DNA from 2 places in the Methylobacterium sp. CM6257 genome. Region 2 is predicted to be linked to the other one. Evidence: riboswitches for the same ligand, from Rfam matches in the RefSeq annotation. Region 2 holds a riboswitch; the other holds the start of a gene.

Region 1 (4,478 bases), 2.3 Mb from region 2:
GCTCTCGCCGCGACTGGCTGTGTCGTGGCCTCAGGTGCCGAAGCGGGTACTGCGATGCGGACGCAGGCGGGTGTTGCCTCGTGGTATGGCCCGGGTTTCAACGGCCGTACGACGGCCAACGGCGAGCGCTTCAACACGCACGCGCTCACAGCCGCTCACCGCACGCTGCCCTTCGGCACGAAGGTCCGGGTGACCAACAAGAGCAACGGCCGCTCCGTGGTGGTGCGCATCAACGATCGCGGCCCCTATGTCGGCGGCCGCGTGATCGATCTCTCCAACGCTTCGGCCCGTGCCCTCGGCATGTCCGGCCTCGCCAAGGTCAGCCTCGCACGCGTGTAACCCGTGCGCGTTCTCACCGGCGGCAGCGCGTTCCAGCGCCGCGGCATCCAACTCGAACCAGCGGCTCTGTGGCCCGCCAGCGTCGCATCAGCTCCTGATCAGAGCGGCGCCTCCTCCTCTCAGGTGCACGTGTGCTTACCCTCCATGGGGACATGGGGAACACCTCGGCCGTTTGGGAGGGGCGAGAAAGCGCGGCAGATTCAGAGAGTTAGTTGGAGCGGGCGATCGGGATCGAACCGACGACATTCAGCTTGGGAAGCTGAGGTAGAGCGTTGAACCTATTGAGACATGTTCCCCGTGTGCCTTTCCCGGCTCCCTGTCCACTTGGCCGCTGACAGCCGTTTTTCCCCGCTGGCGATCGTCATCATTCGGGGCGAGCAGAGGGGCGCGGTTGCCGTACTTCGTGTGGTGCAGCCCTGATCACAGTGATCGCCATTCTCCAGCTCGGCGCGTTCAGCCGCAGGGCTGTCAGAAGCCATCGAAGCTTCGATAGGGGAGGGCGCCTGATCGGGGAACTAGGCACTCTGAGCTTGGCCTTTGCCGCGGCATAAGAGCGGTGAGGTAGGTGCCCGTCACTACGGTGAGGAGCCAAATTCCGAAAAGCAGACGCGCCGTTTTGTGCCCAACCCGGCCATTCAGCCGGCGGCGGCGATATCCCGGAAGCAGACGCTGCTGGCTGCGATCGGCCATTCGCACAAAGACGGCTCATGGAGCCTGCCGGGGCGGCTTGACGAGCTTGGTCAGTTTGCGCACCAGCTCCGCTTCCGTGAACGGCTTCTCCAACCGGGGCTGGTGACGGTAGACAGAGGCATCCGCCAGCTTCACATCACCTGTGGCGAGGAGCACCTGGGCCAGTCAGCAGGTCGTGAACGTCCTGGCGCGTTCTCCGGCTCCCGCGGTCGGTCTGGACGACCGGAAGCTCATGCATCGCGTTATACTCTGATTGACGACGCACTGCTTGAGCTTTCCGGAGGGGACCAGTGATGACCACCCTAGTGCCCACTGATCTCGAACTGGCGATCCGGCACGTCACCGAGGGAACGGAGCGCGTCATCAATCAGGCCCGTCTCGTCGCGAGGCTGAAGGCCGAAGGGCACGACACCGCCGAGGCCGAGGGGCTGCTCGCGGAGTTCCGGCACGCTCTCGCGCTCATGGAGGACCGCCGGCAGCGCCTCCAGGCTGAGCACGAGGCTGATGAATAGACGGCGGAGGAGGCGCCGACACGGCGAACGCTGGGGTCTGAACTCAATCAGCTTAGCCGCGGTGACGCCCGAGAAGGGTGGGGAACCGTCATCGTGCCGCCACCTGAAAGCCGACATTCAGCTTGGCGCCCTTCTCGGTCGTTCGACGGCCTTCATCGCCATCTCTGAAGCCGACATTGCCTCAGGTGGGACCTCTGGTGCTTGCAGACCCTTGGCAGGAGGCAGGTCAAGCGCGAGGCCACCCAAGCGCTTGCCCGCGAGTGATAGGCCGCCGCGGCCCTGGCAGCCAACGAAGGGCATGACCGCAAGAACATGCTCGGCATGTTCAAGATGCCTCAGGCCGCGAACGCCGCCCTCGCCACGCAGCATCAAGACCGCCGAGAAAGGCTGTCTACGTCTAGGCCCGTCCCGCCAAGGTCGAGAACCAACTTGATCGCTTCCGCGAAGGAGTTCTGGGAACGCGTCATGCGCGAGATCGCCAAAATCCTGGCCGAGAGCGAAGCCGCTCGCCGCCGTCGTCAAACTGACCGACGAGGATGCCGTACGGTACGCTATCGAGAAAGGCATCCGGTTCGTTCACGGCTGTCGTCCAGGGCCGTCAGCGTGTCTCAACGCACATTTTAGATCGTAAGCTAACGAATTATCTGGTTTGCTACGCCGTTTGGTGTTAGTTGGAGCGACAGGTCATCGACGCGCGGGAGAGAGCCGGCTTGAGCCGGCCGCCGAAGGAGCAACCGCCCCGGAAACTCTCAGGCACCCAGACCGCTCGTCGTTCAACACTCTGGAAAGCGGAGCGGCAGCTCCCGCCGATGGTGTAAGGCGCAACCTCTCCCGAGGTTGGGCCGATACTCTCAGGCCGATGACAGAGGGGGCTCGCAGGCATGGCGCCTGCGGAGCAACCTCGGAGGTCTGCGCGATGACATCCCCATAGCCTGACCTGCCGGAAGCCAACGGGCTCACCGCAAATTCCTTCTTCGCGACCGACCGGCTCATCCCATGGGCCGCAACGACGACGCACGCGCGGCATCGACCGCGCGGCGCTCTCGGTCCTGCGCGGGCCAGGACGTCCGCCCGATCCTCTAAGCTGGAAGTCATCCGATGTTGGCCACACGCCGAAGCCTCCTGCTGGCGGCCGCCGTCCTCGCGCCGGGCCGCGCACAGGCCTTCTTCTGGGACAGCGAGCCCGAGCCGCCAAAAGCCCCCGCACCCGTCGATCCTACGTCGAACCGCGATGCCTGGTTCATCGGCGAGATCCCGGACAACCCCTTCAACGTCCTCAAGGTCGACCTCGCGCTCGTCCCGCCGGAGTTCCGGAAGCAACTGGTGGACTACGATGGCCCGGAGCGCGCAGGTACACTCGTCATCGATACGCATGAGCGTTTCCTCTACCTTGTGCGCGAGGTCCGGACGGCGATCCGTTACGGCATCGGGGTGGGCAGAGCCGGGTTCACCTGGTCGGGCACCGCCGTGGTCAAGCGCAAGGCGAAGTGGCCGGGCTGGCGCCCGACGGAAGCCATGCTGAAGCGCCGGCCCAACATCCCGCGCTACGTCGAGCCAGGCGTTGAGAACCCCCTCGGGTGCCGCGCACTGTACCTTTATCAGGGCGACAAGGACACGCTCTACCGCATCCACGGCACCAACGAGCCCTGGACAGTGGGGGGAACGGATTCCTCCGGCTGCATCCGTCTTCTGAACGAGGACATCTACGACCTCTACGGACGGGTCCCGCTCGGAACGACCGTCGTCGTGAAATCCTCGATGCCGGAGGTGATGGTGCAGCAGGAATGGGACGACCAACCCCGATCCGATAACCAGGTCCTTCTTTTCAAATGACCGCCGTACGTGGCCGGGACGAAGGCTGATGTTCGAGACTGCGACCGCGACCCTGGACTGGCTCGGCGTGACCGTATTCGCGGTCGCCGGCGCCCTCGTGGCCGCCCGCAAGGAGATGGATTTCGTGGGGTTCGCCGTCCTCGGCACCGTGACGGGCGTCGGGGGTGGGACGCTCCGGGACCTCCTTCTCGGCCTGCCGGTCTTCTGGACACAAACGCCGGCGTACCTGCTCGCCTGCGTGCTCGTTTCGTGCGCCGTGTTCTTCGTCGCGCACATCCCGCAATCCCGGTACCGGCACCTGGTGCGGCTCGACGCACTGGGACTGGCGCTGTTCGCGGTGGCTGGGGCGGAGAAGGCCCTGCACGCCGGGGCGAGCTCCTCCGTGGCCATCGCCATGGGGGTGGTCACGGCCACCTTCGGGGGACTGCTCCGGGACCTCCTCGGCGGTGACCCCCCGGTCATCCTCGGTCGCGAGATCTACGCCTCGGCCGCGGGGGCCGGCGCAGCGGCCTTCGTGACCCTGAACGTCCTCGGCGCTCCACGCGAGCTCGCAACAGGCATCGGCTTCGCCGTCGCCCTGCTCGCGCGAGCCGCATCGCTCCACTTCGGCTGGACGCTTCCGCAATATCGCCGCCGCACCGGCATCTCCTATCATTGATGACGGTAGATCCACCGCGGCTAACCGACTTCGAAGCGCCCCATAACAACCGACTTCAACGAAGGACTGCTCTCGCGGTCCGATCCGAAGGGAATGCCAAGATGATAATCGGCAAACGTCGCACTTGGCTCGCGCTGGTGGCCTTCGTCTCTCTTTCAGCCTTCTCAGCCCCCGCTTTCGCGCAAGCCGACGCGAAGGGATTGCCCGGCCCGACCGAGGAGCAGCTCGCGAAGCTGAAGGACGTCTACGAGGACTTGCACGCCAACCCCGAGCTCTCGATGCAGGAGAAGCGCACGGCTGGCATCGCCGCGAAGTGGCTAAAGGAGCAGGGCTTCGAGGTGACCGAGGGCGTGGGTGGCACGGGCGTGGTCGGCATCTTGCGCAATGGCGACGGCCCGACCGTGCTCCTACGCGCTGACATGGACGCGCTGCCGATGAAGGAGAAC
Region 2 (4,478 bases):
CGATCTTCTTGGGCGCGACCACTTGGTTGGAGACCAGCACGTCGCGGATGCCGGCGCTCACCAGCGCCTCGGCCTCGCTGACCTTCTGGCAGCAGACACCGCAGGCGCCGCCCCGCTCGATCTGCATCACGGCGATGTCGGAGGACTTGTGCGTCTTGGCGTGCGCCCGGTGGCGCAGGCCGTGCTCCTTCATGAAGCGGCCGAGCTTGTCGATGTTGCGCTCGAGGGCGTCGAGGTCGACCAGCAGGCAGGGGGTGTCGACCTCCTCGACCGGCATCCCGACGCTGGCGGGGATGTTGTTGCGCATGGTGTGTCCTCCTGATCTGATGGTGGTGTCAGCGGGCGCGCGTCACGGGGCGAGACCCAGAAGCTCGGCGATCCGCGGCGTCGCCTTGATGCCCGTGCCGGTGAGCACCACCACGGTGGTCTCCTCGGGCCGGATCGCGCCGCGTCCGGTGAGGTCGGTGAGCGCCGCCGCCGCCATCGCGCAGGTCGGCTCGACGTAGAGACCGGAGCGGGCGAGCTCCATCAGGGCCGCCTCGATCGCCGGTTCGGAGACCGCCACGGTGCCGCCGCCGGATCGGCGAAGCGCCGCCAGAACCTCGCGGCCGCGCACCGGCTGGGCGATCGAGGCGCCCTCGGCCAGCGTCGGGCGCGGGGTGACGGGCACGAAATCCGCGGCGCCGGCCGCGAACCCCGCATGCAGGGGCGCGCAATGGGCCGGCTGCACCGCGAAGAGCCGCGGCAGGCGGGCGATCTCGCCCCGGCGCAGAAGCTCCGAGAAACCGATGTCGCAGCCCAGGATGTTGCTGCCCGCGCCGCAGGGGATGATGACGTTGTCGGGCGCGGAGAAGCCCAGATCCTCCCACAGCTCGTAGGCGAGCGTCTTGGTGCCCTGGAGGAAATGGGCCTGCCAGTTGTGGCTGGCGTAGAAGATCGACTCCGCCTGCCGCACGGCGGCGTCGGCGGTGTCCTGGCGGGAGCCGGGCACCAGTTCGACCTCGGCGCCGACGGCCCGCATCTGCACGGTCTTGGCCGGCGACGTGGAGGCCGGGACCAGGATCTTCGCCCGCATCCCGGCGGCGGCCGCGTAGGTCGCCACCGCGGCACCGCCGTTGCCGGAGGAATCCTCCAGCACCGCGTCGATCCCCTGCTGGCGCAGGATCGACAGCATCACGGCCGCGCCCCGATCCTTGAAGCTGCCGGAGGGCGCGAACCATTCGAGCTTGAAATGGGCATGGCCGCCCCGCCAGGGCCGGCGCACCAGCGGGGTGCAACCCTCGCCGAGCGTGACCGGGTCGGCCACCGCCACCGGCAGCGCGGCGGCGTAGCGCCAGAGGGAGCGCTTCGCCGTATCGATCTTCCCGCGGCCGATCCCCGGCAGGTCGGTGATCATCAGCGGACCGCCCGTCTCCGAGCGCCAGCGGGGCATCTCGATCGGGAAGGTCGCGCCGGTCGCGGGGTCGATATAGGCCGGGGACATGCGCATCGCGGCTCGGGTTCCGGGGCGGGTCGGACACATAATACAAAATAATCTTGCGCGGCGCGCCGTCTGTCGCGGAGAAAATGACGGCGCGCCCCGCGCTCCGGGGCGCGGTCCCGACGACCCGCCGAAGGACCTGAAGTCCTCCGGACGCCCGGATCCGCGGAGGCCGTCAGGCCGCGAGCCGCAGGACGGGCTTCTCCGGCGCGTGCTCTGCGGCAATCGCCTCGGCGACGATCTCGGCGGTGGCCCCTGAGAGGGTCCAGCCGAGATGGCCGTGGCCGGTGTTGTAGAACACGCCCGGCAGACGCCCGCGGCCGACCTTGGGCAGCATGTTCGGCAGCATCGGCCGCAGGCCGCTCCAGGCCACCACCCGGTCGGTGTCGACAAGGGGGAACTGCTCCCGGGTCCAGTCGACCAGCGGCTGGATCCGGTCGTGGCGGATGTCGCGGTTGAAGCCGTTGAACTCGGCGGTGCCGGCGACCCGCAGGCGCTCGTCGCCGAGCCGGCTCGTGACGATCTTGGCCGCCTCGTCGAGGATGCTCACCTCGGGAGCCGCCTTCTGGGCCTCCGGCGTCAGCAGGTTCACGGTGATCGAGTAGCCCTTCACCGGGTAGACGTTGACCCGGTCCCCGAGCCTCGCGGCGAAGTGCCGGCTGGCGCAGCCCGCGCAGATCACCACGGCGTCGGCGTGCAGGACCTGCGGCGCCCCGGCAGGGTGGGCAGCGGCACGCCAGCGGACGGCGTAGCCCCCCTCCCCCGGCGCCACCGTCTCGACGCTGGCATCCTGGACGAAGCGGACGCCCAGGCGGGCGCAGGCGGCGGCGAGGCCCCGGGTGAATTTGTGGATGTCGCCGGTGGCGTCCGACGGCGTGAAGAAGCCGCCGTGGTAGGTCCCGGCGAGCGCCGGCTCGATCGCCCGGATCTCCTCCGGGGTGACGGCGTAGCGCTCCAGGCCCCCCTCCTGCAGCAGCGCGTTGACGCCGTCCGCCTTCTCGAAGCTCGCCCGGTCCCGGTAGAAATGCAGGATGCCCCGGGTCTTCAGGTCGAAGTCGATCCCCTCGGCCTCCGCCATGGCGAACAGGGCCTGCCGGGCCCGGAGCGCCAGCCGCACGGTCTCCAGGGTGTTCTCGCGGTAATGGGCGATCTCGCGCACGAACTCGGCCATCCAGGAGAGTTTGTGCCAGGAGGGCTTGGGATTCATCAGCAGCGGCGCGTCCCGGCGCAGCATCCAGCGCAGGCCCTGGATCACCGTGGAGAGCTTGTTCCAGACCTCGGCGTTGCAGGCCGAGAGCTGGCCGCCATTGGCGAAGGAGGTCTCCATGGCGGCGTAGCGCTGCCGGTCGAGGACGGTGACGCGGTAGCCGCGCTGGGCGAGGGCGTAGGCGGTCGTCACGCCGGTGATGCCGGCGCCGATCACGGCGATGTGGGTCATGGGCTTGGACTCCGGGACTGGACGCGTGGAGGCCGTCCTCGAGCGGTCGGCCGGTTGCGCGCCCCATCTGTCCCGGTGCCTGAGAGCTTGATCCGGCCTGCCCTGGCGAGGCGATGCGCGGACGTCCCCTTCGGCGGGTGCCCACGAGTTCCACCCGCTGCACCACTCTCCAGATCGCCCTGACGACACGGTTCCGGTGCCTGAGAGTTTCCGGGGCGGTTGCTCCGTCGGCGCCGGGTCCGCCTCTGGTGGGCGGATCCCAGTCTCTCCCGCATCGTCGCGATGGGCTACCCCTTCGATACCCCGATTCGACCGCGCGGGAGAAGCCCGGATTCCCGGCATCCTGCCCGTTCCGGGGACAGCGGGTGCGCGCTGTCACCGGAAGCGGTCGAGCCCGACCGTCGTGGGACGGGCGGCGGACGAGCAACGGGTGGCCGGAGATGATGACGCGGCCGTAAGCTTCACCATGCCGGTCCGGGACTTTGTTTACGGTGGATAAACCTAAATTTTTACCAGGATACACTGATATCGCAAATATTATGGCGATTCCGAGCCACGATCCGATCGCGTTAAGACGTCCGCCGCATGCTGCCCCCGGTGAAGGACCTCGTATTCCAGGCGGATGATGCGATGGCGAAGTGGATACCCGGCGCGGCCGTGTTCGGCCTGCTGTGTCTGATGATCATCCCGGCACCCGGGATCTGGGGCGTGCTGATCGGCGCCACCTGCGTGCTGGCGATCGTCGTCAGCCTGTGCATGCTCGTCTTGGACCGGATGGCAACCCGCTTTCTCGCTTGGCGTGAGCGTGTCCGGCAGGCGCGTCGGAACCGGGCGCGGGCGGTGCATGCCGGATCCGGCATGGTGCGGAAGGTCTGACCGCCCGTCGGCCCCAAGGGGGCTGGATTCCGCCGGGCGAGAGTGCAAGGTCCCGGCGCCACGACCAACCGGGACGGTCCGATGAAGCTCCTCTACTCCCCCGCCTCTCCCTACGCGCGCAAGGTGCTGGTCCTCGCCCACGAGACCGGGCTGATCGGCCGGATCGCCGTCACCGCCGCCGGGGCCTCCCCGACCGGCCCTTCCGCGGAGGTCGCCGTCCACAACCCGCTGGGCAAGATCCCGGCCCTGGTGCTGGAGGACGGCACCGCGCTCTACGACAGCCGGGTGATCTGCGAGTATCTCGACAGCCTCTCGGCCGGCCCGCGCCTGTTCCCGGAAGGGGCTGCCCGCTGGGACACGCTGACCCGGCAGGCGCTAGCCGACGGCCTGCTCGATGCGGCGCTGCTCACCCGCTACGAGCGGGTGCTGCGGCCGGAATCCCAGCGCTGGGATGCCTGGGAGGCCGGCCAGATCGGCAAGATCACGGCGGCGCTGGACCGGTTCGAGACCCTGGTGGCGACCATGCCGGCGCTCGACATCGGCACCGTCGCGATGGCCTGCGCGCTGGGCTATCTCGACCTGCGCTTCCCCGACCTTGCCTGGCGCGAGGGTCGTCCGGCCGTGGCCGCATGGTACGCGGATTTCGAGCGCCGGCCCTCGATGGCCGCCACCGTCCCGAAGGGC

What was found. A riboswitch is a leader RNA that binds a small molecule or an ion and turns the genes downstream of it on or off. The one in region 2 is predicted to bind glycine.
Region 1: it holds a riboswitch for glycine, as region 2 does, so the genes downstream of both, ACYCO6_RS25380 (L,D-transpeptidase) here and ACYCO6_RS14375 (D-amino acid dehydrogenase) in region 2, are expected to answer to the same signal.

The regions. Positions count from the first base shown of each region.
Region 1 is NZ_CM137735.1:5,205,402-5,209,879, reverse strand. It holds gene ACYCO6_RS25395 (septal ring lytic transglycosylase RlpA family protein) at 1-339, shown strand, start outside; gene ACYCO6_RS25390 (hypothetical protein) at 877-1,323, shown strand; gene ACYCO6_RS25385 (hypothetical protein) at 1,323-1,541, shown strand; glycine riboswitch at 2,227-2,316, shown strand; gene ACYCO6_RS25380 (L,D-transpeptidase) at 2,640-3,374, shown strand; gene ACYCO6_RS25375 (trimeric intracellular cation channel family protein) at 3,403-4,032, shown strand; gene ACYCO6_RS25370 (amidohydrolase) at 4,134-4,478, shown strand, end outside.
Region 2 is NZ_CM137735.1:2,931,507-2,935,984, forward strand. It holds gene ACYCO6_RS14365 (DSD1 family PLP-dependent enzyme) at 1-307, opposite strand, end outside; gene ACYCO6_RS14370 (pyridoxal-phosphate dependent enzyme) at 350-1,489, opposite strand; gene ACYCO6_RS14375 (D-amino acid dehydrogenase) at 1,656-2,918, opposite strand; glycine riboswitch at 2,984-3,093, opposite strand; glycine riboswitch at 3,097-3,200, opposite strand; gene ACYCO6_RS14380 (hypothetical protein) at 3,504-3,794, shown strand; gene ACYCO6_RS14385 (glutathione S-transferase) at 3,876-4,478, shown strand, end outside.